4 regions of the Aminobacter sp. DSM 101952 genome follow, and region 1 is predicted to be linked to each of the others. Evidence: riboswitches for the same ligand, from Rfam matches in the RefSeq annotation. Region 1 holds a riboswitch; each other region holds the start of a gene.
What was found. A riboswitch is a leader RNA that binds a small molecule or an ion and turns the genes downstream of it on or off. The one in region 1 is predicted to bind cobalamin.

Region 2: linked by a shared signal. The riboswitch ahead of ASC75_RS21475 (ABC transporter substrate-binding protein) and the one ahead of ASC75_RS09335 (ABC transporter ATP-binding protein) in region 1 are both predicted to bind cobalamin.
Region 3: linked by a shared signal. The riboswitch ahead of bluB (5,6-dimethylbenzimidazole synthase) and the one ahead of ASC75_RS09335 (ABC transporter ATP-binding protein) in region 1 are both predicted to bind cobalamin.
Region 4: linked by a shared signal. The riboswitch ahead of ASC75_RS24900 (TonB-dependent receptor) and the one ahead of ASC75_RS09335 (ABC transporter ATP-binding protein) in region 1 are both predicted to bind cobalamin.

What each region holds. Positions count from the first base shown of each region.
Region 1 is NZ_LMCL01000009.1:53,227-61,064, forward strand. It holds gene ASC75_RS09320 (anthranilate synthase) at 1-223, opposite strand, end outside; gene ASC75_RS09325 (iron ABC transporter permease) at 466-1,473, opposite strand; gene ASC75_RS09330 (ABC transporter substrate-binding protein) at 1,528-2,472, opposite strand; gene ASC75_RS09335 (ABC transporter ATP-binding protein) at 2,492-3,307, opposite strand; cobalamin riboswitch at 3,415-3,623, opposite strand; gene ASC75_RS09340 (MFS transporter) at 3,656-4,822, opposite strand; gene ASC75_RS09345 (membrane-bound PQQ-dependent dehydrogenase, glucose/quinate/shikimate family) at 5,109-7,544, opposite strand; gene ASC75_RS09350 (MarR family transcriptional regulator) at 7,715-7,838, shown strand, end outside.
Region 2 is NZ_LMCL01000032.1:309,530-317,367, forward strand. It holds gene ASC75_RS21470 (iron ABC transporter permease) at 1-228, opposite strand, end outside; gene ASC75_RS21475 (ABC transporter substrate-binding protein) at 292-1,341, opposite strand; cobalamin riboswitch at 1,614-1,807, opposite strand; gene ASC75_RS21480 (hydroxyacid dehydrogenase) at 1,983-3,014, opposite strand; gene ASC75_RS21485 (ATP-binding cassette domain-containing protein) at 3,030-3,806, opposite strand; gene ASC75_RS21490 (ABC transporter permease) at 3,810-4,796, opposite strand; gene ASC75_RS21495 (substrate-binding domain-containing protein) at 4,972-5,904, opposite strand; gene ASC75_RS21500 (hypothetical protein) at 6,274-7,341, opposite strand; gene ASC75_RS21505 (LacI family DNA-binding transcriptional regulator) at 7,391-7,838, opposite strand, start outside.
Region 3 is NZ_LMCL01000032.1:127,059-134,896, forward strand. It holds gene ASC75_RS20685 (KpsF/GutQ family sugar-phosphate isomerase) at 1-838, opposite strand, end outside; gene ASC75_RS20690 (outer membrane beta-barrel protein) at 1,021-2,679, shown strand; gene bluB (5,6-dimethylbenzimidazole synthase) at 2,676-3,410, opposite strand; cobalamin riboswitch at 3,457-3,640, opposite strand; gene galU (UTP--glucose-1-phosphate uridylyltransferase GalU) at 3,710-4,597, opposite strand; gene ASC75_RS20705 (lytic murein transglycosylase) at 4,850-6,076, shown strand; gene ASC75_RS20710 (DUF459 domain-containing protein) at 6,090-7,328, shown strand; gene ASC75_RS20715 (glutamate synthase subunit beta) at 7,519-7,838, opposite strand, start outside.
Region 4 is NZ_LMCL01000035.1:174,978-182,815, reverse strand. It holds gene ASC75_RS24920 (2Fe-2S iron-sulfur cluster-binding protein) at 1-182, opposite strand, end outside; gene ASC75_RS24915 (cytochrome P450) at 199-1,452, opposite strand; gene ASC75_RS24910 (AraC family transcriptional regulator) at 1,625-2,470, shown strand; gene ASC75_RS24905 (arginine deiminase family protein) at 2,571-3,377, shown strand; cobalamin riboswitch at 3,529-3,731, shown strand; gene ASC75_RS24900 (TonB-dependent receptor) at 3,997-5,772, shown strand; gene ASC75_RS24895 (ABC transporter substrate-binding protein) at 5,784-6,650, shown strand; gene ASC75_RS24890 (iron ABC transporter permease) at 6,647-7,648, shown strand; gene ASC75_RS24885 (ABC transporter ATP-binding protein) at 7,645-7,838, shown strand, end outside.

The sequences.
Region 1 (7,838 bases):
CCGAGATGACCACCGGCGGGTCGATGATCGCGGTGTCCCAGCGGGTGTAGCGGCCGGGGTACTCGTAGTTGGAGGAAAACACCGCGCCGCGGCGGCTGTTCAGCCCGTCGAGATAGGTCTCGATCGCTCCGGCATAGGCGGTTTCGTGGCGTTGCCTGGTGATGGACACCCCACCAGCGGTCACGTAGCGCTCGGCACCGTTATCAAGCAGTTCCAACGTCATTCCCGTCTCCATCCGTTGCCGTGGGAGCGTTCCGGAGCCTGGTTCGAAAAAACAAATGGCCGCCCGGAAATCCCGTTGCGGCCATCACAATTTTCACGCGCACGCGCTTCAAGAGGCCGCTGTCAGCTGGCCCGCCACCAAATGTTCTGGAGCGAAGTCGTGTTCATGGCAAATCCATAGCTAGGAAAAACCGGGGGTGCAACTGGATTTGCGTCGTCTTGCATTGCATTACCAACTGACGCTCAATTTGTTGTCCGGCGGCGCATCAGCACCACGAAAGCCACGCCGCCGATCAGTCCGGTGACGATGCCGAGCGGCATGTCCTGCGGCGGCATCACCGTGCGGGCGGCCATGTCGGCGGCGATCAGGAAGATCGCGCCCACCAGCGCCGACAGCGGCAGGACGCGGCGATAGTCGCCGCCGACGAAGAAGCGCACGATGTGCGGGATCATCAGGCCGACGAAGGCGATGACGCCGGAATAGGCGACGGCGCAGCCGGTCAGCAGCGCGCAGACGACGAAGACCTTGAGCCGGAAGGCGCGCGCCGGGATGCCGAGGGCCGTCGCGCTCTCGTCGCCCAGCGTCATGGCATTGAGGTTGCGGGTCTGCGTCATCAGCCACGCGCCGCCGAGTACGAGGGCGATGAGCGGGTAGGGCAGGTGGCTCCACTGCGCCAGGCCGAGCCCGCCAAGCATCCAGAAGATGGCGACATGGGCGGCCCTGGGATCGCCGATGAAGATCGACAGGTTGGCGGCGGCCGAGATGATGAAGCTGACGGCCACGCCGGCGAGGATCAGCTGCCCGGCGGACTGGACCCGTGCCAGATTGGCGATGGCAAGCACCAGGGCGGTTGCCGCCATTGCCCCGGCAAAGGCGAAGACCGGCACGGTGGCCGTGCCGAACACCATGCCGACATGGATCAGCGCCATGATGGCGCCGAAGGCCGCGCCTGACGAAATGCCGAGCAGATGCGGATCGGCGAGCGGGTTGCGCGTCACCGACTGCAGCGCTGCGCCGACCAGCGCCAATGAGGCGCCGACGACCGCACCCAGGATGACGCGCGGGGCGCGGACGTCCCAGACGATGTTTTCGCGGCCGCTCGACCACACCGCCTCGACGCTTCCCGGAACCAGCTTGTTGGCGATGACGCCCCACACGGTCTCCAGCGGGATCGCCACCGGCCCGACGCCGACGGCCACGATCATGGCTATGACAAGCAGCACGGCCAGCCCGGGGATCAGGGCCGGCATGGCGTGGATCAGGACGTGCCGTGGTCCTGCGACGAGGTGGCGGTGCGACACGGGTCAGTCGGCCCGCATCGCGGCGGCGAGTCGCTTGATGGCGGCGATGTTGCGCGGCCCCGGCGTCGCCTCGTTGTATTCGAGCACGAAGAAGCGGTTGTTCTTCACTGCGTCGATGTCCTTGAAGGCCGGATTGGAGCGCATGAACTCGATCTTCTGCCCGGCGGTCACCTCGCCGTAGTTGACGATCACCACCATCTCCGGGTTTCGCTCGATGACCGGCTCCCAGCCGATCTCGACCCAGCTCGACTCGACGTCGTCGGCGATGTTCCTGCCGCCGGCAGCCTCGATGATCGCGGTCGGCATGGCGTAGCGGCCGGCAGTGAACGGCTTCTGCTCGCCGGAATCGTAGAGGAACACGCTGACCGGCTTGTCGAGCTTGGGCAGCGATGCCTGGAAGTCGGCGAGTTCCTTCTCGTAGCCCGATACCAATGCTTCGGCCTTCTCGCGCACGCCGAAGATGGCGCCGAGATTGTTGAGGTCGGCATACATGTCCTGAAGCGAGGACTTGTCCTTCTTCATGATGTGGATGCAGCTCTCGGTCAGCTCGTAGACAGCGACGTTGAAGGGCGCGAGCGTCTCCGGGGTGACGTCGCCGCCGACCTTCATGCCGTAGTTCCAGCCGGCGAAGAACAGGTCGGTGTCGACGCCGAGCAGCACTTCCTTGGTGACGTATTTGGGCGCGAGTTCGGGCAGTTCGCCGACGCCCTTGCGCAGCTCCTCGCTCAGCGTCTTCCAGCCGGAGATGCCGGAATAGCCGGCCATGTGGTCGCCGAGGCCGAGTGCCAGCATCATCTCGGTCAGATTGACGTCGTGCGAGACGGCGCGCTTGGGCGCGGCCTCGAAGGTCACGTCGCGGTTGCAGCTCTTGACGGTGACGGGGAAGCCACTGGCCATGGCTGAGGCGCAGGTGGCGAGCAGGGCGGCGGCGATGATGGGCAGGCGCATTTGGGCTCCTTGGGTTCTGTCAGCGTTCGAGATGGAATGAAAAGCGCGGGCGACCGGTGACGGGATGGTCGTCGAGGGTCGCGCCGACGGAAAAGCTCTGGCGGATGCGCTCGGGCGTCAGGATGTCGGCCGGTGCACCGCAGGCGACAGCGCGACCGGCGTCCATCACCAGCACCCGGTCGGCATGGGCCGAGGCGAGCGCGAGGTCGTGGAGCGAGACGATGACGGTGCAGCCGAGATTGCCAAGCAGTTCCAGGACCTCGAGCTGGTGGCGGATATCGAGATGGTTGGTCGGCTCGTCGAGGATCAAAAGGTCCGGCCGCTGCACCAAGGCGCGTCCGATCATCACGCGCTGCTTCTCGCCGCCGGACAGCGAGTTGAAGTCGCGCGCGGCGAGCGCGGTCAGACCGAGCAGGTCAAGGGCTGCCTCGACGTGGTCGTAGTCGTCGTCGCCGGTGCCGAAGCTGGTCACATGCGGGGTCAGCCCGAGTTCGACGATCTCGGCGACCGTCAGGCCGAAGTCGGAGGCGCTTTCCTGCAGCACGGTGGCGATGCGGCGGGCGCAGTCACGCGGCTTCATCTTCCAGATGTCGGTGCCGTCGAGCCGGACGGTTCCTGAAATCGGCTTGTGGTAGCGGTAGAGGCAGCGCAAAAGGCTCGACTTACCGGCACCGTTGGGGCCGACGATTGCAAGCATTTCGCCGGGGGCGACCGCAAGAGACACCGGTTCGAGGATGGGCCTGGAGGCGCGGGGCCCCCAGCTGACGCCATCGAGCTCGAGCAGTGCCGGGGTCGTGCCTACGAGGCGGCTAGCGGCGTGGACGCGATCGAGCATGTCCTCTCTCCGCAGTCAGGCGGAGGTGGCAGAACGATCCGGTGAGCGCGCCGGTACGGAAAAAGGCAGTCGCAACCATCATCATCTCCGCGGCACACCCCGGCCGGTTGAGTTAATCGGATGATGGCAGGTCTCCTGGCTTGCGGGTTTCTGCGCCTCGGAGCCTTCCCGGCCTTCCGGCCAGTGGCATTTTCCGATTTGCTATCCGCTCACAGTTGCGGGGGCAGCCACGGTTTCGCGTCGAGACGTCTTACCGTGTTCCCATTTAATCCGCTGCCCGAGTCAGGCAGCAGGAACCATCGGAGATGTGGCTACAGCAGTGGCGGATTGCTGACAATCGCTAAAGCGTCATGCCGCCTGCTGAATTGCGTCACGGCGGTCGAGCGCGAAGGAAAACAGCGCGACGCCGAAGGCCGTGAGCGCGATTGCGGCGCCAACGAGAGGCAGGTCGGCATAGCTGACGCCCATCGAGATCGCGGCGCCGCCCGCCCAGGCGCCGGCGGCGTTGCCGGCGTTGAAGGCGCCCTGGTTGAGCGTCGCGGCGAGGTTCGGTGCTTCCGAGGCGGTTTCGACGACGCGCATCTGCATCGGCGGTACGATGACGAAGGTCATCACGCCCCAGAGGAAGATGAGCAGGATTGCAGCTGGTGCCGAATAGCCGAGCTGGGCGAGGGCGACATGGATCGCAGCCATCACCACCAGCGCGCCGATGGCGGTCGGCATCAGCTTCCAGTCGGCCAGCTTGCCGCCGATGATGTTGCCGATGGTCATGCCGCCGCCGAAGAGGAGCAGGATCCAGGTGACCGACGCAACCGACACGCCGGTGACGTCGGTCAGGATCGGCTTGATGTAGGTGAAGACGGCAAACAGGCTGCCCGAGGCGAGCGCCGAGATGATCATGGCGAGCCAGACCTGCAGCTTGCCGAGCACCTTGACCTCGCTGGCCACGCCACCCTTGCCGGGAGGGGCGACGCCCGCCGGCACCAGCCAGGCGATGGCGGCGACCGAGATCAGGCCGATGACGACGACGGCGAAGAAGGTCATGCGCCAGCCGAACGCCTCGCCGAGTGCGGTGCCGCCGGGCACGCCGAGGATGTTGGCGAGCGTCAGGCCGGCAAACATCAGGGCAATGGCGCTGGCGCGCTTGTTGGCGGGAACCAGGCTCGCCGCCACCACCGAGCCAATGCCGAAAAAGGCGCCGTGGCCGAAGGCGGTGATGACGCGGGCGATCATCAGCGTCCAGTAGGTGGGGGCGATGGCACAGAGCAGGTTCCCGAGCACGAACATCATGGCGAGCCCGATCAGCACCGGCTTGCGCGGCAGTTTCGCCGTGCCCACCGCAATGATCGGCGCGCCGATAACGACGCCGAGTGCGTAGCCGGTGACGAGCAGGCCGGCGGCGGGGATCGATACGCCGAGGTCGGCGGCGACCTCCGGCAACAGGCCCATGATCACGAACTCGGTGGTGCCGATGCAAAAGGATGCAACGGCCAGGGCGATGATTGGCAAGGGCATGGGACGGCTCGGGAAATGCTGAAACGATTTAATCCCACATTTTCCTGATGTCGGCTGCGGCGCAAGCGATGTTGGTGCATTGCAGCAATGCGTGGCGCGCATGGCAGCCATTCGGCAACAGCAAGCCGGCTTACATCAGGATTGCTGGTCAGGTCGCGGCGAAGGAACTTGTAGAGCGGCTCGACGGCCGAATTGTCCGCTTGCGCGGCGGGCCAACACCGCCTTCGCAGGCCGGAAATAAAAAGGGGCGCCGAGGCGCCCCTTCCGTTGTCCATGCCCACAGAACTCAGTTCTGCTTCGGCAGCTTGTAGGCGACCACGTAGTCGCCGCGGTCGGGCGACTGGCGTGCGCCGCCGGCGGAGATGACCACATACTGCGTTCCGGTCTCGTGGGAGACGAAGGTCATCGGCGTCGACTGGGCGCCCACGGGCAGCCGGCCCTTCCACAATTCCTCGCCGGTCGTGACGTCCATCGCGCGCAGGTAGTAGTCCTGCGTGCCGGCGTAGAAGACGAGGCCGCCCGAGGTGGCGACGGGGCCACCGAGCGTCGGCATGCCGATCGGGATCTGCATCCCGGTCTTCATGCCGAGGGGGCCGGTGTCCTCGAGGGTGCCGGCCGGGACCTGCCAGACCAATTGCCGCGTTTCGAGGTCGACGGCGCTGATCGTGCCGTAGGGCGGCTGGTGGCAGGGAACGCCGAGCGGCGACATGAAGCCGTTCTTCAGCGCGCCGTAGGGCGTGCCTTTCTGCTGCGACAGGCCGTCATGGGCTGCCGAACCGCCATAGTTGTCGGCCTCCTCGCGGGCGATGAGCTGCACGAACTGCGGCATGCGGATGTCGTTGACGATCAGGAGGCCACGGGCCTCGTCGATCGCGGCACTGCCCCAGTTCATGCCGCCATAATAGCCGGGGTAGATCAGGCTGCGGTCGGTCCTCGGCGGCGTGAACTCGCCGTCGTAGCGCAGCTTCTTGAACTCGATGCGGCAGTAGAGCTGGTCGTAGGGCGTCGCACCCCACATCCGTGCCTCGGTGAACGGCTCGGTGCCGATCGAAGGCATGCCGACCGAGTAAGGCTGGGTCGGAGCGGTCCAGTCGCCCTCCATCGCGCCCTGCGGTACCGGGCGTTCCTCGACTTCGGCGATCGGCTTGCCGTCGCGGCGGTCGAGCATGAAGATCTGGCCGCGCTTGGTCAGCTGGATCAGGGCAGGGGTCTTGCCGCCCTTGCCGTCGGGCACGTCGTAGAGTGCCGGCTGCGCGGGAACGTCATAGTCCCAGATGTCGTGGTGCACGGTCTGGAACTTCCAGCGCTCCTTGCCGGTGTCCATGTCGAGGGCGACGACCGCGGCCGAATATTCCTCGGCCGCCTTGCTGCGGTGGGCGCCCCAGAAATCGGGCGTCGCGTTGCCGGTCGGCAGGTAGACGAGGCCGAGCGCTTCGTCATAGGCCGGCGTCGACCAGACATTCGGCGTGCCGCGCGTGTAGCTCTCGCCTTCCGGCGGCAGCTTGGTGATCGCCGGGTTGCCGAGGTCCCAGGCCCAGACCAGCTCGCCGGTGCGGGCCGAGAAGGCACGGACGGCGCCCGAAGGCTCGCCGGTCTCGACATTGTCCCAGACCCAGCCGCCGACCATGATCAGGTCGCGCATGACGGTGGGGGCCGACGTCTGGAAGTAGAAGCCGTCCTTGATCTCGCCCATGCCCTGCTTGAGATCGACGATGCCGCCATTGCCGAAGTCCTGGCACAGTTCGCCGGTCTTGGCGTCGAGCTGGATCAGGCGGGCGTCGATGGTGGTCATGACGATGCGGGCGGCACAGGCGTTCGATGCCGGTGCAGCGGGAACCGCGGGTGCTGCCGCGATGACGCTCGTCGGTGCCAGCGGGTCGGCGGGAGCGGAGGCTTCCGCCTGGACCGGAGCCGGGCCCGGCTCATAGTAGCTCACGCCGCGGCAGCGCTGCCACAGCGGCGACTTGGCCTTGGGATCGTATTTCCACTTCACGTCGCCCGTGTCCGGGTTCAGCGCGTGAACGATGTTGTTGGGCGAGCAGGTGTAGAGCGTGTCGCCGACGAAGAGTGGCGTGCTCTGGTCCTGTGCCGAGCCCTGCGGGGTGTCGCCATGGCGGAAGGTCCAGGCGACCTCGAGCTGGTTGACGTTGTCGCGGTTGATCTGGTCGATCGGGGCATAGCGCGTGCCGGCCGGCGTGCGGCCGTAGTAGCGCCAGTCGGTGGCGCTGGCGGCTGCCGGCGGCACTGTCGGCGCGGGCTCAGCCTTGGCAAACGCGTTCCGCGTCACGCCGTGCGGGGTAAAGGCGTAGAACGCCGTCGCGGCCAGCGCCACGGCGAGCAGGCCGGCGAGCGCGAAGGGCGTGCGCTTGCCGGTGCTGGCCGGAAACAGCGGAGCGAGCAGCAGTGCGGGAATGGCGATGACGGCAGGCGCCACGAGGCGCGGCACGAGCGGCCAGAATTCGAGGCCGGATTCCCAGATCGCCCAGGCGACCGTCGCCAGGAACACGATGGCGTAGAGCCAGAGGCCGGACTTGCGGCGCATGATGTAGAGGATGCCGGAGGCGATGACGCCGAGGCCGGCGAGGGTGTAGTACCAGGAGCCGCCCAGGCCGATCAACTGGACGCCGCCATAAACGAGCGGCGCGCCGATGACGACCATGAGCAGGCCGAAGAGAACCAGGAGCCAGCCGCCGCTGCCTCCGCTTGTCCGTTGTTCTGCCATTTGTGGTTACCTGCGAAGATTATCAGACGTTTCGACTTCGCCCGAATTGGCGATGCCGGTTGCGATCGCTCCTGCAGGTCTTGCGCTTACGAGTCCTCGCCCGCCCGCCGCGCTTTTGTTGCTGCAAGAATCTGATCGTACCCTAATAGATAATATGTTATCTTTCTTGGATGTCCAACCGGTCTTCGGCGCGCGGCAATTTCGGCAAGTACGTCACCTCGGTCGCTCGGCTGTGGCGGCGCGCGGCCGACCGGGCGCTCGACGATTGCGGGCTGTCGCATGCCACCGCCATGC
Region 2 (7,838 bases), on a different contig from region 1:
GACGTCGGCTACGATGTAGCCGAAGGAAACCTTTTCCACCACGATCGCCAGCAGCGCCGTCAGACCCGTCTCGGCAATGCCGACGATGGCGACGGATCCTGCCACGACCACAAGCGCCAGCAGTGAACCCAGAATGATCGCCAGCCGCCAGTAGCCAGACTGCCGGTAGCGGTTGGCGATGCCGCTAGAATGGCCGCGCGCCAGACCGGCAGTCGTTGCGATGTCCATGGTCGAAGCCTCCGGATTGGGGGAGGCACGCCGCGGCCTTGCCGGCGGCGGCGTGCCGGTTCGTCAGTTGGAGGCGCTACCCTGGTAGGTCATGCCGCCCTGGAACGGCAGGCCTTGGTAGATCTCGATCCATTCCTTCATCGCCGCCTCGGGATCGATGTCGGCGAAGCGGTCGGGATAGAGCCACTTGGCGACCTGCAGCGCGCCCGTCACCTTGGACGAGCCGCCTGCCAGATAGTAGTTGATCAAGCGCACATTGCCCCCCGCACCGACCGGCGCGCCCGAAATTTCCTCGCGTGCGACGATCGCCTTCCAGCTGTCGGCGAACTTCGCTTCCGGGATCGTCTGGTAGGAGCCGGGCTGCAGCTTGATCACCAGATCCGGCTTACGCGCGATGATCTCCTCGGGATCGACGGTGAAGCTGTTCTCGTTGCCGCGCGAGGAGGGCTGCTTCTTGATGTCGATGTCGCCGAAGACGTTGATGCCGCCGCCGGCCTCGATCATGTCGTGCCAGCCCGAACCCGGCGTAACCGTCACCAGGTCGCGCACCTCTTCGAGGTACACCTTCTTGCGCTCGACGTCCTTCAGGCGCTCGGCCAGCAGGTCCATGTAGCGGGTGTAATAGGCGTTGAGCGCATCGGCCTTTTCCGTGCTGTCGAACAGCTTGCCGAACAGCGTCACGTTCTCGACGTGCTGAAGCGTGTCCCAGGCGGTGACGACCAGAACCGGAATGCCGAAGGCTTCGAGCTGTCGCGCCGCCTCCTCGTAGACGCCATTGCGCGGGATGATCACCACGTCGGGCTTGAGCGCCACGATCGCTTCGTAGTTGGGCTGGGTCTGGCCCTGGCCGACGATGTCGCTGTCCTTGAACTGCGGCCAGTAGGTCGGGTCCCGCATCGTGCTCGCATCGACGCCGACGACCTTGTCTATGGCCCCGATGGCACGGGCGAACTCAACCGCATAGCGGTTGAAGATCACCGCCCGCTTGATCGGCAGTTCCAGCTCGACCTTGCGGCCGGCATCGTCGGTGAAGGTTTCGGCGGCCGCCGGTGCCAAGCCGATGGCCGAAGCCAGGGCAAGTCCGAGCCACAGGGCTAGCTGAGTGATTTTCATGATGTCTCCATGCGCAAATGCGGTGCGGGGCGTGCCGAGGCCTGCACATGTCCGGGCAGGCCTCGGTCAGACGACACAGGCAAACAGGCGCAGCACGCCGGACGACGCCAAAGGCGCCCGCCGAAGCTCTTCGAACATGGGGAAACCGATCTTCCCGACATCGCCGCGCCAACCTCTGCCTGCCGGGGACGAGGTGCGGAAATGCGGGCCCGACGAAAGCCGCAACAGGGCCTTCGAAATGGAACCGTCACTCCTGTGGCACACCCCGACCACGGAATCTCACTCTGTCAGGCAGGTCTCCTGGCTCACGGATCGCAGCCCATGCCGCCCGTCTTCCCGGCAATATTGCCAGTGACATTTGGGCGAACGGCTCACCGCTTACAGTTGCGGGTCAGCTCCGGTTTCACACCGGATTCCCTCTTAGCTTCCACCTCGTCGGCGGAAGACCATGACGCGCGCACCCTATTCGTGGGCATGTCAAAGTCAAGGGTGATTTACAGGACTAGCAATGGAGTGAAAGTCGTTCATCTGCCGGCCAAGAAGACGGGTGGATTTTCTCTTGAGTTCTCCTCAAGGCATGCAACCCAATGCCAGAACGACTTGTCCGCCAGCGCCCGCGACACTGCAGATGTATCGAACATCTAGTTCCGCTCGACCGGTTTCGAGCGCATGCGCGACACGGTCTCGCGTTCGGCCCGCTTGCAGCGCATCGGCGGAAGGCCGCGGTCCATCAGGGCCATGTCCTCCAGCACCATGTCGCCCATGCGCTTGAAGGCAATGTCGAGCGCGCCGGCCCGGTGGGCCGAGCGCAGGAAGCCGGGCAGTCTGCGCACCGGATGATCCAGCGCCAGCGGCTCTTCCGGGAACACGTCGCTGGCAGCCACGATGTGGCCGCTGCGCACGGCGTCGATCAAGTCGGGGAAATCGACGACGCCGGCGCGGCTGAGCAGGATCAGGGCCGCGCCTTGGCGCATGCGGGCGAAGGAGCCCGCGTCGAGAAAACCCTGGTTTTCGCTGGTCACCGAGGCCACCACGAAGACGACGTCGCTACCCGAAAGCACCTCATCGAGCGTCGCTGGTTCGACACCGCTCTCCCGGAGCACCGATGGCGGCAGCCACGGGTCGAAGGCTTTGGCGCGGGCGCGGAAGCCTGCAAGCAGCCGGTTCAGCGCCTTGCCGAGATCGCCGAAGCCGATGAAGCCGATGTCGGCGCCGGACAGCAGCCGCGCCGATCCATTGCCCTCGGCGCCCCAGAGCTCGCGCCCCTCGCGGAACGCGAGGTCCGCGTCGGTGATGCCGCGGGCAAGGTCGAGCGCCAGGGCGAGCCCGATCTCGGCCACCGGCTCGGCGAACACCTGGCTGGTCGTCACCACATGAACGCCGCGCCCGAAAAGATGCTCGTAGGGCATGTTGTCGAGCAGGTTGCCCTCGACATTGAAGATGCAGCGCAGCGAGACCATCGCCTCCAGCGTCTGGAGCGACAAGGCCGGCTGGCCGATGAGGTAGCGCACGCGCCCGAGAATGTCGGGGGCAAGCGCGGCAATCTCCTCGGGCTCGACCTCGATCACCTCGTTCTCGGCTCGCAGCCTGGCCAAGGCCCCGGGCGCAAGGATCAGTTCCAGCGTGCGCGGCCTGGGAGCGCTGAGCACGAGCGGCCTGGATCGATCCGACATGCTTTTCTCCGCTGCCTAGCCGTGGTCGAGGCCCAGCGCCTCGATCAGGTGCTCGCCGGTGATCACCCGCTCGACCTCCTCGATGGTCGACCGCTTGGGATCGATGTTGTCGGCCACCACCTGCCCGCCGCGCATCACGACGATCCGGTCCACCACCTGGAAGACATGGTGGATATTGTGGGCGATGAAGATGCAGGAATGGCCGCTGTCGCGCACCTCGCGCACGAAGCGCAACACCCCTTGCGTCTCGGCGACGCCGAGATTGTTGGTCGGCTCGTCGAGGATAATCAGGTTGCTGTCGAAATGCATGGCGCGCGCGATCGCCACCGCCTGGCGTTCGCCGCCCGACAGCGCCCCGATCGGTGTGGTCGGCGGTATGTTCTTGGTGATGCCGACGCGCTTGAGCAGCGTGCCAGCCACTTCGTTCATCATCTCGTGGTCGAGCCGGTTGAACAGCGCCGGCCCCTTGACCGGTTCGCGGCCGAGAAACAGGTTGCGCGCGATCGACAGCTGCGGCACCAGCGCCGAATCCTGGTAGATGGTCTCGATGCCGTTTTCGATGGCGTCGGTGGTGCTTCTCATCTGCACCTCCTTGCCCTTGACGAAAATCTCGCCGCTGGTCATCGGCACTGCCCCCGACAGCACCTTGATCAGCGTCGACTTGCCAGCCCCGTTGTCGCCGAGCAGGCCCACCACCTCATGCGTGTTGACCGTCAGCGACACGTCGCGAAGCGCATGGATGCGGCCGTAGAACTTGTTGATGTTCTGCATCCGGACGAGTTCTTGGGTCATCGCTCAGGTCCCCGCATTGTGACGGCGTTCGAGCCAGGAATGCAGCGCCATCATGCCGAGGATGATCGCGCCGATGAAGATGTTGTAGGCAAGGCCGGGCACGCCGACCATGACGATGCCATTGCGCATGATGCGAAGGATGAAGATGCCGAGCACCGTGCCGATGATCGTGCCGCGTCCGCCCGTCAGCACCGTGCCGCCGATGACCACCATGGCGATGATCTCGAGCTCGTAGCCGGTGCCGCTGTTGGGGTTGGCGGCCGAGGTGCGGATCGAGCTGATGATGCCGGCAAATGCCGCCATCGCCGACGACAGCATGAACAGCGCCACCTTGGTGCGCCGGACGTTGACGCCGCGCGCCCGCGCCGCGTTGGGGTTGCCGCCCGAGGCCTGGATCCAGTTGCCGGCCTTGGTCTGGGTCAGCAGATAATGCGCAAGAAAGGCAAACAGGGCAAACCACAGCAGGGACATGTAGACGCGGAAGCCGCCGACGTAGAAGTCGCCGACCAGAAGCTGCGCCAGCCATTGATCCTCGGCGTTCCAGGTCCGCTGCGGAAATCCGTCGGTGATGTAGAGCGCCGAGCCGCGCGCGATCAAAAGCATGCCGAGCGTCACCAGGAACGACGGGATGGCGAGCCGGGTGACGAACCAGCCGTTGACGAAGCCGATCAACATGGCAAGACCGATGGCGATCAGGAAGGCCAGCGGCAGCGGCGCAAGGCCGGTGTTGAACACCGTCCACATCACCACCGCCGACAGCCCGAACACCGAGCCGACCGACAGGTCGAATTCGCCCGAGGTCATCAACAGCGTCATGGCCAGCGCGATGAGGCCGAGTTCGACCGTGAAGGCAAGCGTGTTGGAAATGTTCAGCGGCGACAGGAAGTCCGGATTGATCGACCAGAAGATCGCGATTTCCAGGATGAGCAGGACCAATGGTCCGAATTCAGGCTTCGCGATGAAGCGCTGCACGAGTGATCGATTGTCCATGACTGATCCGTGAGAGACGTTGGTCGTCAGTGGGTGGCCACGCTGCGACGGTGCTGGATGCGCACCCATTAGGCAGCATGAAACCGAACCGGCAGCGATGCCATTGCATCGAAGATCGAGCGGTGCCGGCGGAGGCTCCCCGGCCCGGGATGTCCGGGCCGAGGCTTTGGCAGGCTTATTTGCCGGCCAGAATGTCGTCGTAGAGCTGCGCCCGGTCTTTTTCATAGAGCGAGCCGACGATGATGTCGAAGCCGGGCGGGATCTTGCTGGCGGCCATCGCCGCCATCGACAGCGCCATGTAGCTGGTCGCCTGCGGGTCCTGCCACTGGGCGGCGTTGACATAGCCTTCCAGCACCTCCTGGGTGGTGTCGCGCGAATTGCCCCAGCCGACGACCGGGATTTCACCCGGCTTGACGCCGGCCTGGTCGAAGACGCGCTTGATCGAGCCGGTGACGAGGTCGCCGAGGCCGATGATCGCCTTCACCTTGGCCTTGTTGGCGGTCAGGTAGTCGGCCATGCGGGTGATGATCTCCGCCTGGTCGAGCGTCGCGTCGGTGACTTCCCAGGTGATGTTGAGCGGCTTGAAGACGCTGGCGATGCCTTCTTCTTCCTGCACGCCGTAGGTGGCGCCGGGAACCTCGACCGGCATCCAGACGAAATCGCCTTCCTTCACCAGCTTCTTGTCGACCAAGTACTGCGCCCAGCCCTTGCCGAAGGCGACGTTGTTGCCTCCGACATAGGCGTTGAAGTTGGCGGTCGGGTCGGGCGTGTTCATGTTGATGATCGGAATGCCCGCGGCGCGGGCCTCCTCGGCCACCTTGACCAGGCTGCCCGGATCCGGGCTCGAGGTCACGATGCCGGATGCCTTGGCCGCGATGGCGGCGCGAATGGCCTCCTGGTGCGCCGGCACGTCGCCATTGTGGAACGACGTGTTGACGGTGTTGCCGGTGTCGTCGGCCCATTGCTTGGCGCCAGCCAGGAAATAGGTCCAAACCGGATCGGCCGGCGAGCCATGCGACACCCAGTAATACGTCTTCTTGGCCTGCGCATAGGCGGTCGTGGCCAGCCCCAGGCTGGTCGCCACCAGGGCCGCCGAAACGATAGCTATAGTCCTTTTCAGCACGGTTGTTCTCCTCCTCATCCGGGCGGGATGCCCCCGCTCCGCTTTTCAATCCGGCGTAAGCAGGCCGACGCCCGGCAACCGGGCGCGCGCGCTATCGTCGATGGATTGGCCCTCCAATCACCGTACAAATCCTCCCGCACGGCGAATGCTCAAAATGATGTTTTTTCAGGATCATTTTGATGCTCGAAAAGTGGCGTAACGGCAGATGCGAGTCAAGCGCGAATCCCACCGGTCCCGCGAATTGGCGACGAGCGGCGAGAAACCCCACTTGCGCCCAGGCAAACCGCGCGCGAATGCGCAATCACGCCTCATTTTGAGGCACGGTCATCGCCGAATAGGATCGAATGATGGGGTTCAGCCGGCGAAGAAGCCGCCATCGAATGGCAGTGACAGGCGCTCGCCGCTGCGATCTTCGAGGATCAGTGCATCGCCTGAGATCGCGATGTCGGCGACCTCGCTCCAGCCCTTGGGCGGCACGACGGCACCGAAGGCATAGCGAATCGCCGTGCGTCCGGCACCGAGTTGGAGGTCGGTGGCGACACCGTCAGGCATGTCTTCGCCCGACAGCAGGTGGATGCCGGTTGCGGCTTCCTCGATGCCCAGCACCGCGATATGACGGCTGTTCCAGGGTGCATAGCTGCGCCCGCCATTGCTCATCCACAGCACAGTCTGCGGCAGCACCAAGGCATCCTTCAGCGCAAAGAACAGGAACCCGTCGGCGTCGGCCAGTGCCGCCGACCAGCCGACGGTGCGCCCCGGCTGCTCCGACAGCACCACGATGTCCTCATGTCCGCGGTCGAACGGATAACGACTGACATCGACCATCGCCCCGTCCTTGCGGCGGACGGCAGCGAGATCCGCGATGGATTGCGGATAGGCCAGGATCGAGCGCCCGCGCGCGGGGTCCGTCTCGGGCGGGGCAGCCGTGGTCCGCCCACCGGTCTTCGGCGAAAAGCTGAGACGCGCTCCACCGGGCACCCGGATCATCGCATGATGCGCGATCGGCAGCCTGCTCGTCCCGCCCGTGAAGACATGGGTCTGGTAGACCACCGGCTCGCCCGCCCTAAGGGCAATCGTTTTTTCGAGCCGGGCGCCCGCGACCTGCTGCTTCAGCCTGTAGATCGCGCTGACGCCACCGCCGCCCGTGGCCGCCTGTTCGCCGCCTTCCCAGTCGCCATTGGCCGGCCAGCCATGGATCGGCACGCCTGCTTCGCTTTGGGCAAAAGGCGCGCAGAAGAAATCGCCGGCCAACCGCCTTTCCACCGGCGCCACGCTGTCGGGCAGCGTCTCGCCGCTCTCCAGCCAGGGCGCGCGATGCAGCGGCCGGATCGTCCGGCCGCCAGCCTCGATCGCCACGTCGTCGACCACCCCGCCCTCGCGGTTGAAGCGAACCGAAATGCCCGCGGCCGAGATCATGTCCATCTGGAAAATCCTATGGCCTTGAGATTGCGCCCCGATCGGCGTCTTGCGCTCAGACTTCGCTCGGGATGTTCTCCCGGAACACCGACTGGATGCGGATGGTCGTCGTCGGAATGTTCGGCTCGTCGCGCACCGCCCGCACCAGCCGGTCGATCGCCTCGCGCGCCTCGACCTGGGCATTCTGGTCGATCGCCGCATCCATCACGCCGCTCAGCAGATATTGCCGTGTCTGGTCGGTCAGGTCATGGCCGATGAAGATCACCGATTTGTCGCGACCCGTCTCCGTCAGCGCCCGCGCCACGCCGTCCTGGCCGGCGCCGATGCAGTAGATGGCAAGCAGGTCGTCGTGCTCCGCAAGCAGCGCCCGCACCTCGTCATGCGCCCTGTCGGGGTCCTCGTGCACCTCGCGCACGGCCACCACGTCGAGCTTCGGAAAGCTCTCCGACAGCACGTGGCGAAAGCCCATCTCGCGCTCCTCGTGGCCGCGATAGGCAAGTGCA
Region 3 (7,838 bases), on a different contig from region 1:
TGTCCTCGACATTGGTCTCGGCGAGGTTGCGGTCGAGATTGCGAGCCAGGTCGCCATCGGTGACGATGCCGGCCAGCCTGCCCTGCGCGTCGACGACGACGACGCAGCCGAAGCGCTTCTTCGACAGCGTCTTCACCGCCTCGGGCATCTTGGTACCGATCGCGACGATCGGCATTTCGTCGCCCTTGTGCATCAGGTCGCCGACCGGCATCAGGCTCGCGCCGAGCTGGCCGCCGGGATGGAAGGTGCGGAAATGGTCGGCGGTGAAGCCGCGTGCCTCGAGCAGGGCCACCGCCAGCGCATCGCCGATGACGAGTTGCAGCAGCGTCGAGGTCGTGGGCGCAAGGCCGTGCGGACAGGCCTCCGGCGCACGCGGCAGCGACAGGACGACGTCGGCCTGGCGCGCCAGCGCCGAAGAATCGCCTGCGGTAAGCGCGATCAGCGGGATCGAAAAGCGCCTCGAATAGGCGACGATGCCCTTGAGCTCGGCGGTCTCGCCCGACCAGGACAGCGCGACGATGGCGTCGTCCTTGGTGATCATGCCGAGGTCGCCATGGATGGCTTCCGAGGGGTGCACGAAATAGGCCGGCGTTCCGGTCGAGGCGAAGGTCGCCGCCAGCTTGGAGCCGATATGTCCGCTCTTGCCGACGCCGGTGATGATCGCCCGGCCGCTGAGCTGGCCCAGGATCGAGACAGCCTTGGCGAAGGGGTCCGCCAAGGGGCCATCGAGCGCGGCGGCAAGCGCGGCGATGCCGACCTGCTCGGTAGCGACGGTGCGGAGCGCCGAGGCGATCGACGCCTGCGGGTCCGGCTCTTTTTTCAGCGATCCAGCGTGCATGGCGCATGCGTTAGCGCGTCGTACCGCCTCTGTCCATGATTATCCGCCCGGCACGGCCGGCCCTGGCGGCGGCTGGAAACGCTCCGTTAACCATGGCGATTTACCAGTTGGTAAGTGCGGCCCCTTGCGCCGGCGAAGCAGTGGTGAAGATGGCGCAGGTCAGGCCAGGGCAAAACAGGCGAATGAGCGGTGCGGGATTGCGCTTCTTGCTGGCAACGGCAAGCGCAGCAACCCTGCTTTGCGCCCTGCCGGTGCATGCCCAGGAAGCCGGCCTGCGCGGCGCGGTCAACGAGGCCGACACGACCGCACAGTTGTTGCGCCGGCGACCGGCACAGCAGCCTGCCCCCGAAATCCAGGACCAGGCGGCCACCTACCAGCCCATCAGCCCTGGCGCCGTGCCGGAGCAAACCGACCCGGCCGGCACGGACGACCTGTTTAGCGAACCACCCAACGCCTATGCGGCCGATGCCGCCAACCCGTCCAGCCGTCCGACGACGACCGCAATCCAGCGCTCCAGGGAAGCACGCGAAAGACGCGCCGCCCCCGCTAGGGCAGCCGCAACGACAGCTGCCACGCCGGAGCAGGATGAAGAATTGACCACCGGCACGGTGCGGCAGGGAACCGTCGATTCGCTGATCGCGGAAGAAAACGGCCCGGAATCGGAGCGTCAGCGAGCGATCGAGGGCCGCAGGCCGGTGCCGGACGAAAACCCGTTCGAGCCGACAGGCATCCGCTTCGGCACCTTCCTGCTCAAGCCGAGCCTCGAACAGGGCGTCACCGCCACCTCCAACGCCGATTCGAGTTCGGACGGCAAGTCGGCGGTGCTGTCGGAAACCACGCTGCGCCTGAATGCGGCCTCAGACTGGGACAGCCACTCGGCCACCATCGACGCCTACGGCAATGTCCGCAAGTCCGTCTCGGGCCAGGAGGTCGAGGATGTCGAGGCCGGCATCGACGGCCGGCTGCAGCTCGACTTCGCCGACGATATCCGCACCATCGCCACCCTCGGCTACGACATCCGCCCGGAATCGGCGAGTTCGCCGGTGGTGATCGTCGGCACCGCGTCGCGCCCGGTGCGCCACACCCTCGACGGCAGCATCGGTGTCGAGAAGGACGTCGGCAAGCTGCGCTTTGCCGTGACCGGCGAAGCCGCCAAAGAGAGTTTCAGCGACGCCGACCTGTCGGGCGGCGGCACGCTTTCGCAGGAAGACAGGAACTCGACGCTCTATACCGGCCGTTTCCGTGCCGGATATGAGATTTCCCCGGCGCTGACACCCTTCGGCGAGATCGAATACGGGCGCCGCGTCTACGATCTCAGGTTCGACACGGCCGGCTTCGAACGCTCGTCCAACCGGATCGGCGCCCGCGCCGGCGTCGAGCTCGACATGGGCGAGAAGTTCGGCGGCGAGATTTCCGCAGGCTGGCTTTCGGAAGACTTCGACGACGACCGGCTGGAGACGATTTCGGCGGCGACGATCGCCGCGGATCTGCGCTGGTCGCCGATGCGCGGCACCATCGTTACGCTCAACGGGACGACGCAGGTCGAAGGTTCGACGACGCCGGGCGAAAGCGGCTCGGTGCTCTACACCGGCCGCCTCGGCGTCGAGCGTCAGATTCGCGCCAACCTCACCGGCTTTGCCGCGGCCGGCGTCGGCTGGCGCGATTATGCTGGCAGGGACGACCATGAACTCAGGCTCAGCGCCGAAGCCGGCCTGACCTGGTGGCTCAACCGCTATGCCGGCCTCACCGGCAGGCTGCGCCACGAAACCTTCGACAGCACCCTGGCCGGCCGCGACAGCAAGACCAACAGCGTCTTTGTCGGGTTGAGGGTGCAGCGCTAGGCGCCAACCGGAGTACCGGCCAGCCTGGCTGCGGCGTCTTTCAGCTCCGTTTCGCCGTCGCCGCAATACTCCTCGCTCATGATCAGGTCGGCAAGCGGCAGCCGGCTGCCCCAGCCATGGCGTTCGAGATCGGGTCTTGCGGCGAATTCCGACACCCGGCCGACGCAGAGATAGGCGACCGGCACGACATGTTCGGGAATGGCGAGCATCCGCTTCAGCGCCTCTCGGTCGATGATGCTGACCCAGCCGACGCCGACGCCTTCGGCCCGCGCCGCCAGCCAGAAATTCTGGACCGCGCAAACGGTGCTGTAGAGGTCCATCTCGGGATTGTGCCATCGCCCCAGCGGCGAGTTCCGCGACCGGCTGCGGTCGCAGGTGACGACGAGGTTGAGCGGGCTCTCGCAGATGCCCTCGAGCTTGAGCTTGCGGTACAGCGCCTGCCGCTCCTCGGCGATATGCGGCAGTTCCTGCTGGCGGGCGGCCAGGAACAGGTCGCGCACCTGTTGCCTGCGCCGTTGATCGCGGATGACGATGAAGTTCCACGGTTGCATGAAACCCACCGACGGCGCGTGATGGGCCGCCATCAGCAGGCGCGCCAGCATTTCGTCGTCGAGCGGATCGGGCAAAAAATGGCTGCGCACGTCGCGCCGCGTGAAGATGGCGCGATAGACGGCATCCTGGGCAGCAAGGTCGAAACAGCCTGAATCGGCATGGGCATGGTCGGCCGGCATCGCGTGTCCCCTGGCGAGCAAATCGGTTTCCCCCGCCTGACCATGCGGTGGACGATTTCTGCCGGGCCGGTCTTCTGGCTCGAGTTCAGCCCGCCTCCGGCGCCTTCCCGTTCTACGAACAGTGGCTATTGCCGATGCGGTCCCTCTTACAGCGTTGGGCACGCCACGGATTTGCACCGTGTTCCCGATTCTCCCGCATCGCTGCGGGCACCTGGCAGGAGATGTCTATACGGCTGCGATGCCGATGGCCATCGCTCCGCGCGTCCAAAGCTGGCGCGCGGGCGACATTTCGACAGGGATCAGCGGCCGGGCTTCATCTCGCCGAGCAAGCCCTCGATGACGCCGGCCATGCGCTCGTTGATGTCGGCGCGCGACAGCGCAAAGGCGACGTTGGCCTCGACGAAGCCTTCCGGCGAACCGCAGTCGAATGTGCGACCGCGATAATGATAGCCGTAGAAGGACTGCTGCTTCTCCAGCTTCAGCATCGCATCGGTGAGCTGGATCTCGTCGCCGGCGCCGCGCTCCTGCTTGGCCAGGATGTCGAAGATCTCCGGCTGCAGGATGTAGCGGCCGTTGATGAACAGGTTCGACGGCGCGGTTCCCTGCTTCGGCTTTTCCACCATGCCTTCGATCTCGAAGCCGGTGTGGACCGCCTTGCCCTTGCCGACGATGCCATATTTGTGCGCCTCGGCAGGATCGCATTCCTGCACCGCGATGATGTTGTTGCCGGTCTCGGCATAAAGCTCGACCATCTCGCGCATGCAGCTCTTTTCCGACTGCATGATCATGTCGGGCAGGAGCAGCGCGAAGGGCTCGTCACCGACCAGCTCACGCGCGCACCACACCGCATGGCCAAGGCCGAGCGGGACCTGCTGGCGGGTGAACGAGGTCTGGCCGGGCGCAGGCTGCAGGCGCTGCAGACGCTCGAGCTGTTCACTTTTGCCGCGCTGGGCCAGCGTGTCGTAGAGTTCGAACTGGACGTCGAAATGATCTTCGATGACGGCCTTGTTGCGGCCGGTGACGAAGATGAAGTGTTCGATACCCGCCTCGCGTGCTTCGTCGACCACGTATTGAATCACTGGACGATCGACGACCGTCAGCATTTCCTTGGGGATCGACTTGGTGGCAGGCAGAAAACGCGTGCCGAGGCCCGCGACCGGGAAAACTGCCTTGCGAACTCTTTTCATTGCTTGGTTCATCCGATGGAGGATTACGAGTATCGGGCAGGCACACTGCCATAGCGGAATTGATGAATACTGAATGCGTTCACATATTCGCCGGCAGCCGGCAAGAGGATCGATCACGCGATCTTGATTGTCGAAACCAGTCGGGAAACAATCGCCAGAACCGCTTTTCGTTCCCCAAGGGGGCTATGGTAAACTGATTGATAACCGGCATCGGCGATGAATCGTATTTCTGATCTCTCCAAGGAGGAAAGAATGCCCCTTCGCAAGACCGCCAGAGGCCTCGCAAGCGCCGCTGCAATCGCCGGCCTTTCGCTGGCATTCATGCTGCCGGCCGGCCCGGCGGCGGCCGAAGCCGGCTTCCAGCGCTGGGTAGCGAGCTTCCGCTCGGTCGCCGCAGACAACGGGATTTCCGGCTCGACTTACGACCGCGCCTTTCGCGGTGTGACCTCGGCCGACCCCGAAGTGCTGGAAAAGGCCCGTTTCCAGCCCGAATTCACCGCCCCCGTCTGGGACTATTTCGACAATCGCGTCCATGACCAGTCGATCACGGTCGGCCGCGAGATGGCCCGCAAGTGGAAGCCGTGGCTCGACCGCATCGAGGCCAAGTTTGGCGTCGACCGCTACATCCTGCTTGCCATCTGGTCGATGGAATCGAACTACGGCGAGATTCTCAAGAACGACAAGGTGATGCGCAATGTCGTGCGCTCGCTGTCGACGCTCGCCTATGGCGACAAGCGGCGCGCGAAGTTCGCCCGGACACAGCTGATAGCGGCGCTCAAGATCCTGCAGCGCGGCGACATCGACGAGAGCCACCTCGTCGGCTCCTGGGCCGGCGCCATGGGCCACACCCAGTTCATCCCGACCAGCTACCAGGCCTATGCCGTCGACGCCGACGGCAACGGCAAGCGCGACATCTGGAATTCGGTGCCCGACGCGCTCGCAACCGCCGCCAACCTGTTGAAGAAGAACGGCTGGCAGGGCGGCAAGACCTGGGGCTACGAGGTCGTGCTGCCCGAGGGCCGCAAGTTCCCGTCCGGCTCGATGACGCTCGACAAATGGGCAGCGCTCGGCGTCGAACGCGCCAATGGCAAGGCCTTCAAGCGCGGCTCCGACGTGGCGACGCTCAAGGTGCCGGACGGCCGCGGCGGCCCGGCCTTCCTGATGACCAAGAATTTTTCGGTCATCAAGCGCTACAACAACGCCGACAAATATGCGCTCGCCGTTGGTCTTCTTGCCGACGAAATCGCCGGCTATGGCGGTCTGGTGCAGGACTGGAAGCGCCCCTTCACAAAGCTCAGCTTCGAGGAGAAGCAGGAGCTGCAGAAGCGGCTGTCGGCGCATGGCTATTACGACGGCAAGGCGGACGGCAAGATCGGCGAGGGTTCGCGCTCGGCGATCAAGACTTTCCAGGCACAGCTGGGCTTGACGCAGGACGGCCATCCGAGCATGGAAGTGCTCAACAGGCTGAGGCGGAATTAGCAATCGGAGGTTGCTGTTGGCATCGTCGCGTTCGGGAAAAGTCGCTCTGCGCCTGACGATGCCGCTGGTCGCGGCGATCGCGTTGACCGCGATTGCCAGCACCGCGCCCTCCCCGGCCATTGCCCAGGAGGGCATATTGCGGCGCTGGTCGCTGCGTGACCTGTTCATGCCGCGCCGCGAGCGCGTCGACCCCTATATCCTCGAACAGCCGCAGGATCAGCCGCGCAAGAAGATCCGCAAGACGCCGCGCAAGCCGAAGGCGACCGCCGGCAACGTCAGCCGCCCGGCCGAGCCCGTCGTGCCGGTGATCGAGAAAGCGGCCGACGCACGCGTCGTGCTGGTCATCGGCGACTTCCTCGGCGGCGGCCTTGCGGAGGGGCTGGGCACCGTCTTTGCCGAGAATGCCAAGATCCGTGTCGTCGACAGGACCAACGGTTCGTCGGGCTTCGTGCGCGAGGACCACTACAACTGGCCCGAGCAGGCCAAGGCACTGATCGAGCAGGAAAAGCCGGCAGCCATCATCGTCATGATGGGCTCCAACGACCGCCAGCAGATGCGGGTCGCCGACAACCGCGAACCGCCGATGAGCCCGGCGTGGACCAAGGAATACGCCGCCCGCACAGAAAAGCTCGCCAAGGCCATCGCCGAGACCAAGGTGCCGTTCCTGTGGGTCGGCATGCCGGCGTTCAAATCGTCGAAGATGAGCACCGACATGCTTGCCTTCAACGACATCTACCGTGCCGCGACCGAGGCAGCCGGCAGCGAATTCGTCGACGTCTGGGACGGTTTCGTCGACGAGAACGGCGCTTTCGTCACGTCAGGCCCCGACATCAACGGCCAGCCGGTGCGGTTGCGTTCCGACGACGGCATCAACGTCACCCGCGCCGGCAAGCGCAAGCTCGCCTTCTTCGCCGAAAAACCGCTCAACAAGCTGCTCGGCATCACCCCGCAGGGAATGGAGGCCGTCGTTCCCGCCAGCCTGCCGCAGGCGACTCCGGGCGAACTGAACGTGCCGGTCAACATCGACCGCACCGTGCCGGTCTCGCTTTCCGATCCCGAACTCGATGGCGGCACCGAATTGATGGGGGCGCAGGCGGCACCCAAGGGCGACCCACGCTCGCCCGGCGAAAAACTCGCCGTGCAAGGCATAGCACCTGCCGCGCCGCCCGGACGCGCCGATGATTTTTCCTGGCCGCCCAAGCCGCTTCCGGCAGCGCAAGGCACCGAAACGACGACCGCGATCAGGCGGTAGGACGCAGGACCCGCCGTGCGTCCTTCGAGGCCCGCCCGCAAAGGGTATTGATCCATCCACCAGACAAAACAAGGGCTCGCACCTCTGATCAGGCCCGCAGCGTTACGGTCCTGATCAGAGGTGCGAGCCCTCGTTGTCATTGCAGCTCTTGGGTCTGCGGGCGAGCCCCGAAGGACGCACCCGCATCGGTTCAGCGCGGCAGGACGCTCGCCCCCATCAGCGCCAGGTCGATCGACTGCGCCGCCTGGCGTCCCTCGCGGATCGCCCAGACGACCAGCGACTGGCCGCGGCGGACGTCGCCGGCAGCGTAGAGCTTGTCGACGTTGGTCCTGTAGTCCTGCTCGTTGGCCGCGACATTGGTCGAACGGCGGCTGTCGGAGGCGATGTCGAGCTTGCCTTCGAGCTCCTTGACCAGGCCGCCGGAAATCGGGCCGGCAAAGCCGATGGCGATGAAGGCGAGATCGGCGCGGATGACGAATTCGGTGCCCGGGATCGGCTTGCGCTTCTCGT
Region 4 (7,838 bases), on a different contig from region 1:
AGGCGTTCGGTCCAGCTCTGGTCGACATAGCAATGGCAGGTGCCGCAGGCACAGGAACCGCCGCATTCGGCGAGGATCTGGTCGATGCCGTTGGCGACCGCCACGGACATGACGCTCTGGCCCTGCTGGGCGGTGAGTTCGGTCGCCTGTCCGTCGGCGTCGATGAAGGTTACGCGGTACATCAGGAATACTCCGGGATCAGGCAGGCGTGAGAGCCAGGCGCAGCGCCTTGGGGCCGCGCACGGACAGGCCGCGCTTGTATTGCGGCTCGGCCTCGGCAAGCGCGATCGACGACAGGCGCGTGAGCAAGGTGGTGAAGATCACCTCCATGTCGAGGCGGGCGAGGTGGTTGCCGAGGCAGAAATGGGCGCCGCCGCCAAAGGCGAGGTGACGGTTTGGGTTGCGGCCGGCGTCGAAGACATCGGCATCGCCGCCGAAGGCGGCCGGATCGCGGTTGGCCGCGCCATAGAGCAGGCCGAACTTGGTGCCGCGCGGGAACGACTTGCCGCCGACCACGCAGTCGGTGGTGGCGTAGCGGTGGAAGAAGGGCAGCGGCGATTCGAAACGGAACATCTCCTGGATCGCGGTGTGGATCAGGGCGGGGTCGTGGCGCAGCCGCGCCATCTGGTCAGGAAAGCGCAACAGCGCGTGCATGCCCGAACCGAGCACGTCGATGGTCGAGCCGTGGCCGGCCATCAGGATCAGCATGCAGGTCGAGACCAGCTCATCCTCGTTGAGGTGGCCGGCGTCCTGCGCCGCGATCAGGCGAGTGATCAGGTCCTCCTGCGGCGCAGCGCGGCGCTCGGCCATCAGCTTGAGCAGATAGTGGTAGAACTCGGTCGTCGCCTGCTCCGCCAACGCCTTGCGCGCGTCGGAACGGTCGATGTCGAAGAACTGCACCACGCGTTCCGACCAGACGCGCAACTGCGGGCAGTCCTCGTCGGGCACGCCGAGCACACGACCGATGATATGGCCCGGCACCTGGGCGGCGAGGTCTTCGACGAAGTCGATCTCGCCCTTGTCGATCAGGCTGTCGACGAGCCTGTCGACGAAACTCTGGATCATCGTGCGCTGGCGGGCGATGAAGGCCGGCGTGAACTCGCGGAACACCTGCCTGCGCAGCCGGTCATGCACCGGGCCGTCGCTGTCGAGCATGGAGAACTGGACGAAGCGCTGGTGATGCGGCATGTCGAGCCAGTTCTGCAGGCGCTTCTGCTCGGTGATCTCTTCCTCGGACATGAAGAATTCGGGCGAGCGCACCATCGAGATGTCGCGGGCGATGCCAGCAACATCGTCGAAGCGCGTCACCAGCCACATGTCGAAATCGGCGAAGAACTGCGGCTCGCCCTTGTCGCGCAGCGCGGCATAGGCGGGATAGGGGTTCTGGGCGAAGGTGGCCGACAAGGGCTCGAAAGCCGTGCCGTGTTCGCTTGCCTTCGGGGTAGCGGTCATCCGACGCTCCAGTCATGGATTTTCGGCAGCATGGAGGCCGCCACCATCCAGTCTAACGGCAATGGCGGCGAGATGAATGCATGCCACTCGCACGATGCTGGATAAAACTCGCATCGCGATTTGCAAACAGGTACAGTAGGCGAAACCCTCCGACGGCGACGCCTGCGCAAAAATGACCAACGGGACAGACGAAAGCAATTCGATCTTCTTCCACACGCCGGGCCGGCATGCGGATGCCTTTCCCTACAAGATCCTTGTCGCCGGCCGCACGCATTTCGGCCATCGCGACGGCCTCGTCACCAGGCGCTTCCACCACCATACGCTGATCTGCACGCTGTCCGGCCAGGGCCTGATCGAGACCGGCGGCAGCCGGGCGGCGGCCGGGCCCCGCACCATCGCCTGGCTCGACACGTCGATGTCATATGCCCATGGCTGCTACCCCGATGCCGACCACTGGCGCTATCTCTGGATGAGCATCGAGGGCCATGGGCTCGACGCCGTGTTCTCGTTCCTCCGTGTTGCCGGCAACCCGCTGTTTGCGACACAAGGCGAGGGCGTCGCTGCCGGCTTCGAGCGTGCCATCCAGAACCTCGCCCGGCGCGGGCAGACGACCGACGCCATTTCGAGCGCCGTCGTCGCCCGGCTTGTCGAAACGCTCGTCGCCGAACGCGGCGAGCAGGACAGCTCGGAAGATCGCGGCGAACGCGTGCTGCGGGTGATGCGCGAGGTGCGCGCCGACATCGCGCGCAACTGGCCCATCGAGGAACTGGCCGCGATCTCCAACCTCAGCGCCTCGCAACTGCACCGGCAGTTCAAGCAAAAGACCGGCACGACGCCGATGGACTGGATCCGCCACGAGCGCATGAACCTGGCCAAGCGCCTGCTGATCGCAGCCGACATCAAGATCGCTGCCGTAGCGCTAAGCTGCGGCTATGCCGATCCCTATCATTTCAGCCGCGACTTCCGCCGCATCGCCGGCCAGTCGCCAAGCGAGTTCAGGCGGGCGCAGGGGCAATAGCGGCTCGACGACGATCGCTGGCCCAGTGCCTGCCCCGTCGACATGCCACTTCGTTTCGGGCAGGCTGCGGACCTCGCCCCACCAGCACGAGCGCACCGACATGACGTCCAAGCCAGCGGTCTACGAATTCAACGCGGCCATCGTGCGCGAGCCGGCTCGGTCGGTTGTCAACGGCCTGCGCGCCGACGACCGCGGCAACCCGACCTATGACGGCGTCAAGGCCGAGCATGCGGCCTATGTCGCGACGATGCGCGCCGCAGGCGTGGAGGTGACGGCGCTGCCGGCGCTTGAGGCGTTTCCCGATTCGATCTTCGTCGAGGACCCGGCGCTGGTGTTTCCCGAAGGGGCGATCCTGCTTCGGCCCGGCGCCGAGACGCGCGTCAGGGAAACCGTCGAGATCGCACCCACGCTGAAGGCCATGTTCGGCACCGTGGTCGACCTGCCCACGCCCGGCTATGCCGATGGCGGCGACGTGCTGACGACGCCGAGAAGCGTGATGATCGGGCTGTCGGCCCGCACCGACCGGGCTGGTGCCGAAGGGCTGATCGCCAGCCTCGACCGGCTCGGGCGCAAGGGCGAGATCGTGCAGACGCCGGAAGGCGTGCTGCATTTCAAGAGCGACTGTTCACTGCTCGACGGCGAGACCATGCTGTCGACGAAGCGGCTTGCGCGCTCGGGCGTGTTCAAGGGTTTCCGCGAGGTGCTCATCCCCGAGGGCGAGGAGCCGGCGGCCAACGCGCTGCGCGTCAACGACGTGGTGATGGTCGGGGCGGATTACCCCCGGACCATCGCGATGCTTGACAAGCTCGGCTACCAGGTGGTCGCGCTCAAGACCACCGAGATCGGCAAGATCGACGCCGGCCTGTCGTGCATGTCGCTGCGCTGGCACCGCGGCCAACGCCTTTGATCGGCATGCCGTCCCTGAGCGTCGGCAAGTATTGGTCAAGCTTCGTGACAATGTAGGGATCGCGACAACGGACCGGGCGGTTTGCGACAATCGCAACCGACGAGACGTCCGACAGCAACAGATCAATTGACAAGGCTTCCGCCGGCTGTCTAGTCTCGACCCCGGAATCGGTTCCACCGAAAGGTGGATGAAAAGGGAACACGGTGAGGCCGAAGGCCAAATCCGCGACTGCCCCCGCAACTGTAACCGTTGAGCCTCTTCCATCATGCCACTGAACGCATTCGTGCGTTCGGGAAGGCGGAAGAAGGCTATGACACGGAAGTCAGGAGACCTGCCCGTTCCGGTCACCCATGCTTGTCCACGGGGTGTGGTCAGGCGCGGTCGCCCGTGGCGGTGACATTGAAAAGTGTTGCCGCATGCGGAAGGCCGCCGGGTCGATCTTGTCCCAATGTCTGCCTGCCGACCTGTCTTGCCTGCGGTTTGGAACCGGGTGCGATGCCTGTCGCGCCCACCGAACCATTTGGGGGCAGAATTGCAGAGACTCATCCTCGCCACCAGCGCCGTCGCGCTGGTCATTCCGACGCAAACCCACGCGCAGCAGTCGCCGTCGCGCGACGACGTGACCGTGCTTCGACCGCTGGTGGTGTCGACGCCGCTGCGGCGCGAGACGGCGCTCGTCCGCTCGACGTCGTCGGTCACCGTCATCGACGAGGAGGAGCTCCGGACATCGGCGGCCGCCGACCTGCCGTCGCTGCTCAAGCGCTACGCCGGCGTGTCGATCATCGGCTATGGCGGCCAGGGCTCGGCCTCGAACGTCTCCCTGCGCGGTATGTCGGCCGGGCAGACTCTGGTGCTGGTCAACGGCATCCGCACCGCCTCGGCAACCAGCGGCACCAGCTCGATCTTCAACATTCCCCTTGCCTCGATCGAACGAATCGAGATCGCCAAGGGGCCGCACTCGGCCCAGTATGGCGCCGACGCGATCGGCGGCGTCGTCAACATCATCACCAGGCAAGGTGGCCAGTGCGCCGACGGCCGCAGTGCCTGCGCCAGCATCACCACCGGCGTCACATACCCATGGGGCGGCTATGTCTCGGGCGATGTGCGCGGCCGCAGCGAAGGAGGCGTCGACTACTCCGTCGGCGGCAGCATTCTCGGCACGCGCGGCTACGACTTCACCACGCCGCTGGCCTGGGGCCACGAGCCCGACGATGACGGCTTCCTGCAGGGCTCGCTGAATTTTTCGCTGGCCAAGGAATTCGACTGGGGCAGGCTTTATGCCGACGGCCTGTTCGCACGCGGCCGTTCGCAATATGACGACACCTTCCCGTCCAGCAATGAAGTCGACACCGACACGTTTGCCGGCAAGGCAGGTGCGCGGCTGAAGCACTCCGACAGTTGGTCCTCGACTGTCGAGCTGTCCAGCAGCCTGGACAGTTCGACCAACTTCCGTGACGGGGTTCCGGGCGACAGCAGGTTCGACACCAAGCGCTACGGCATCTTCGCCTCGACCGAAAAGACCTTCGAGACCGGCGATGCCCGCCATGTCGTGACCGGCGGGGCCGAGGCCTATCGCGAACAGGTCGATACCACCGTCGATTTCGACGTCACCTCGCGCGGTCTCGGGGCGGTGTTCGGACAATATTCGGTCGAATATGGCGCGCTGACCATCGACAGCGGGCTGCGCTACGATCACAACGAGCAGTTCGGCGGTGCCACCACCTACAATATCGGTGCCAGCTTCGAGATCGTGCCCGATCTCGTCGCCCGGGCCTCCTACGGCACCGGCTTCCGCGCCCCGACCTTCAACGACCTCTATTATCCCGGCTATTCGAACCCGAATTTGAAGCCGGAGACATCCCGGTCCTACGAACTTGGCGTCAACTGGCGGCCTACCGACAGCACGACGCTCGACGTCGCCTTCTACCAGACGTGGCTGAGCGACGCGATCGCCTCCAACCCGCCCACCTACGTCCCCTTCAACGTTGCGCGCGCCAAGGTGACGGGCGTCGAGGCATCGCTGTCGCACGAGTTCGGCGACCGCTGGAGCGGCAAGGCATCGATCGACTACCGCTCGCCCAGGAACGAGGACAACGGCCGCTACATTCCCTATCGCGACCGCTTCAAGGCGACTGCCGAGCTGGGTTTTGCCGCGACCGACAGCCTGGACCTGACCGCCAGGCTGCTCTACGGCGCAGCGCGCTACGCCGACGCTGCGAACACAGTAAAACTGCCCGACTACGTGACGGTGGATTTTGCCGCCAACTACACATTTGATGCGCAGTCGAGCCTGAAATTCTCGGTCGAGAACCTGTTCGACGAGCAGTATTCGACCGTCACCAACTATCGCGCGCCGGGCCGGACCTTCAGCCTGAGCTTCACGCGCGTGTTCTGATGGGAGCCAGCATGCCGACCGATCGCTTCCGCATCCCCCGCCGTCGAGCGTGGCTGCTCGTGCTGGCGGGGGCCATATCCAGCACCGCTGCCCCGGCCATCGCCGCGCCGCCGAAACGCGTCGTCTCGATGAATGTCTGCACCGATCAGCTGGCCATGCTGGTGGCGGCGGAGGGCCAATTGCACTCCGTCTCATATCTGGCGCGAGACCCCGAGACGTCGGTGCTCGCCGGGCGCGCCAAGGGCCTCGTCGTCAACCATGGCCTCGCCGAGGAGGTCTTCCTGATGCAGCCCGACCTTGTGCTTGCGGGTGCCTACACGACGCGGTCGACCGTTGCCCTGTTGCGGCGCCTCGGCACGCGCGTCGAGGAATTCGCACCCGACAATTCCATCGCCGAGATCAGGGCGAACATCGTCCGCATGGGCGAGGTGCTGGAGCGGCGTGAGCGGGCGGCGGACCTGGTCGCGGAACTGGACAATGGGGTGGCTGAACTGGCCGCCCGGCCGGCCTCGGGAAAGACGGTCGCGACCTACTATGCCAACAGCTACACGTCGGGCGCGGGCACCCTGGTCGGCGACATCGTCAGGCTCTCGGGCCTCGTCAATGTCGCCGACGAGTTGGGCCTGAGCGGCACGGCCCGTCTGCCGCTCGAGATGCTGGTGCTGGCCCAGCCCGATCTCGTCGCCGGCGGCGGCGAAAGCTACGATGCACCGGCGCTGGCACAGGAGAATTTCGTTCACCCGGCATACCGGGCGATTGCTGCGCAAGGCAGCACCGTGCCGGTTCCGGCGCGCTACACCATCTGCGGCGCGCCATTCACGCTCGAGGCCGCGCGCCTGATGCGCGACGCCGCCGACGGCAAGGGTGGCGTCCAATGAGCGACACCTCTCGCTACGGCCTGGTGCTGGGGGCGCTTGCCGCGCTCACCACGATCCTGTTCCTGCTTTCGCTGACCGTCGGTCCGGCAGCGCTTGGTTTCAGCGACAGCATCGCCGCACTGTTTTCCGACAAGGCCGGCGCCATCGAACTGATCATGGGCGAGATCCGCCTGCCGCGCGCGCTGCTCGGCCTGATGGTCGGGGCGACGCTCGGCCTCTCCGGTGCCGCGCTGCAGGGCTATTTGCGCAATCCGCTGGCCGAGCCGGGGCTGATCGGCGTCAGCGCCTCGGCCTCGCTGGGCGCGGTCATCGCCATCTATTCCGGGCTGGCGGCGATCTTCCCGCTCGCCTTGCCGCTGTCGGCGCTGGCCGCCGCGGTGCTGGCCGTCGTCGTCGTTCAAGCTCTCGCCGGCCTGCGCGGCAGCACCCTGACCATCATCCTGGCCGGCGTGGCGGTGTCGAGCTTTGCCGGCGCGATGACCTCGCTGGCGCTCAACCTGTCGCCCAATCCGTTCGCCGCGCTCGAAATCATGTTCTGGATGCTCGGATCGCTGACCGACCGGTCGATGGCGCATGTCTGGCTGGCCCTGCCGTTCATGCTCGCGGGCTGGCTGATGCTGGCGATGCTGGGCCGGGCGCTGGATGCGCTGACCCTCGGCAACGAGACGGCGGCAAGCATGGGGATCGACATGCGGAGGGTGCAGTTTCTTGCCGTCTTCGGCACGGCATCGGCGGTCGGCGCGGCGACGGCCGTGGCCGGCGCCATCGGCTTTGTCGGCCTCGTCGTGCCGCACATGCTTCGTCCCCTGGTCGGGGCACGGCCGTCGCGACTCCTGCCGGCAAGCGCTCTCGGCGGCGCCTGCATGCTGCTGGCCGCCGACATCCTGGTTCGGGTCATCGCACCCGAGCGCGACCTCAAGCTCGGCGTGCTGACCGCCATCGTCGGTGCGCCGTTCTTCCTCTGGCTGGTCTACCGCACGAGAAGGAAGCTCGCGTGATGCTGCTCGACGTTCAAAATCTCAAGGCATCGCTGGGCAAGCGGCAGGTGCTCAACGGCATTTCCTTCTCCGTGATGCCGGGCGAGTTCATCGGCCTGATCGGGCCCAACGGCGCTGGCAAGTCGACCTTGCTGCGGGCACTGCTGGGGCTCATTCCCTCGCAAGGAGCCGTGGCCCTGGGGACGCTCGA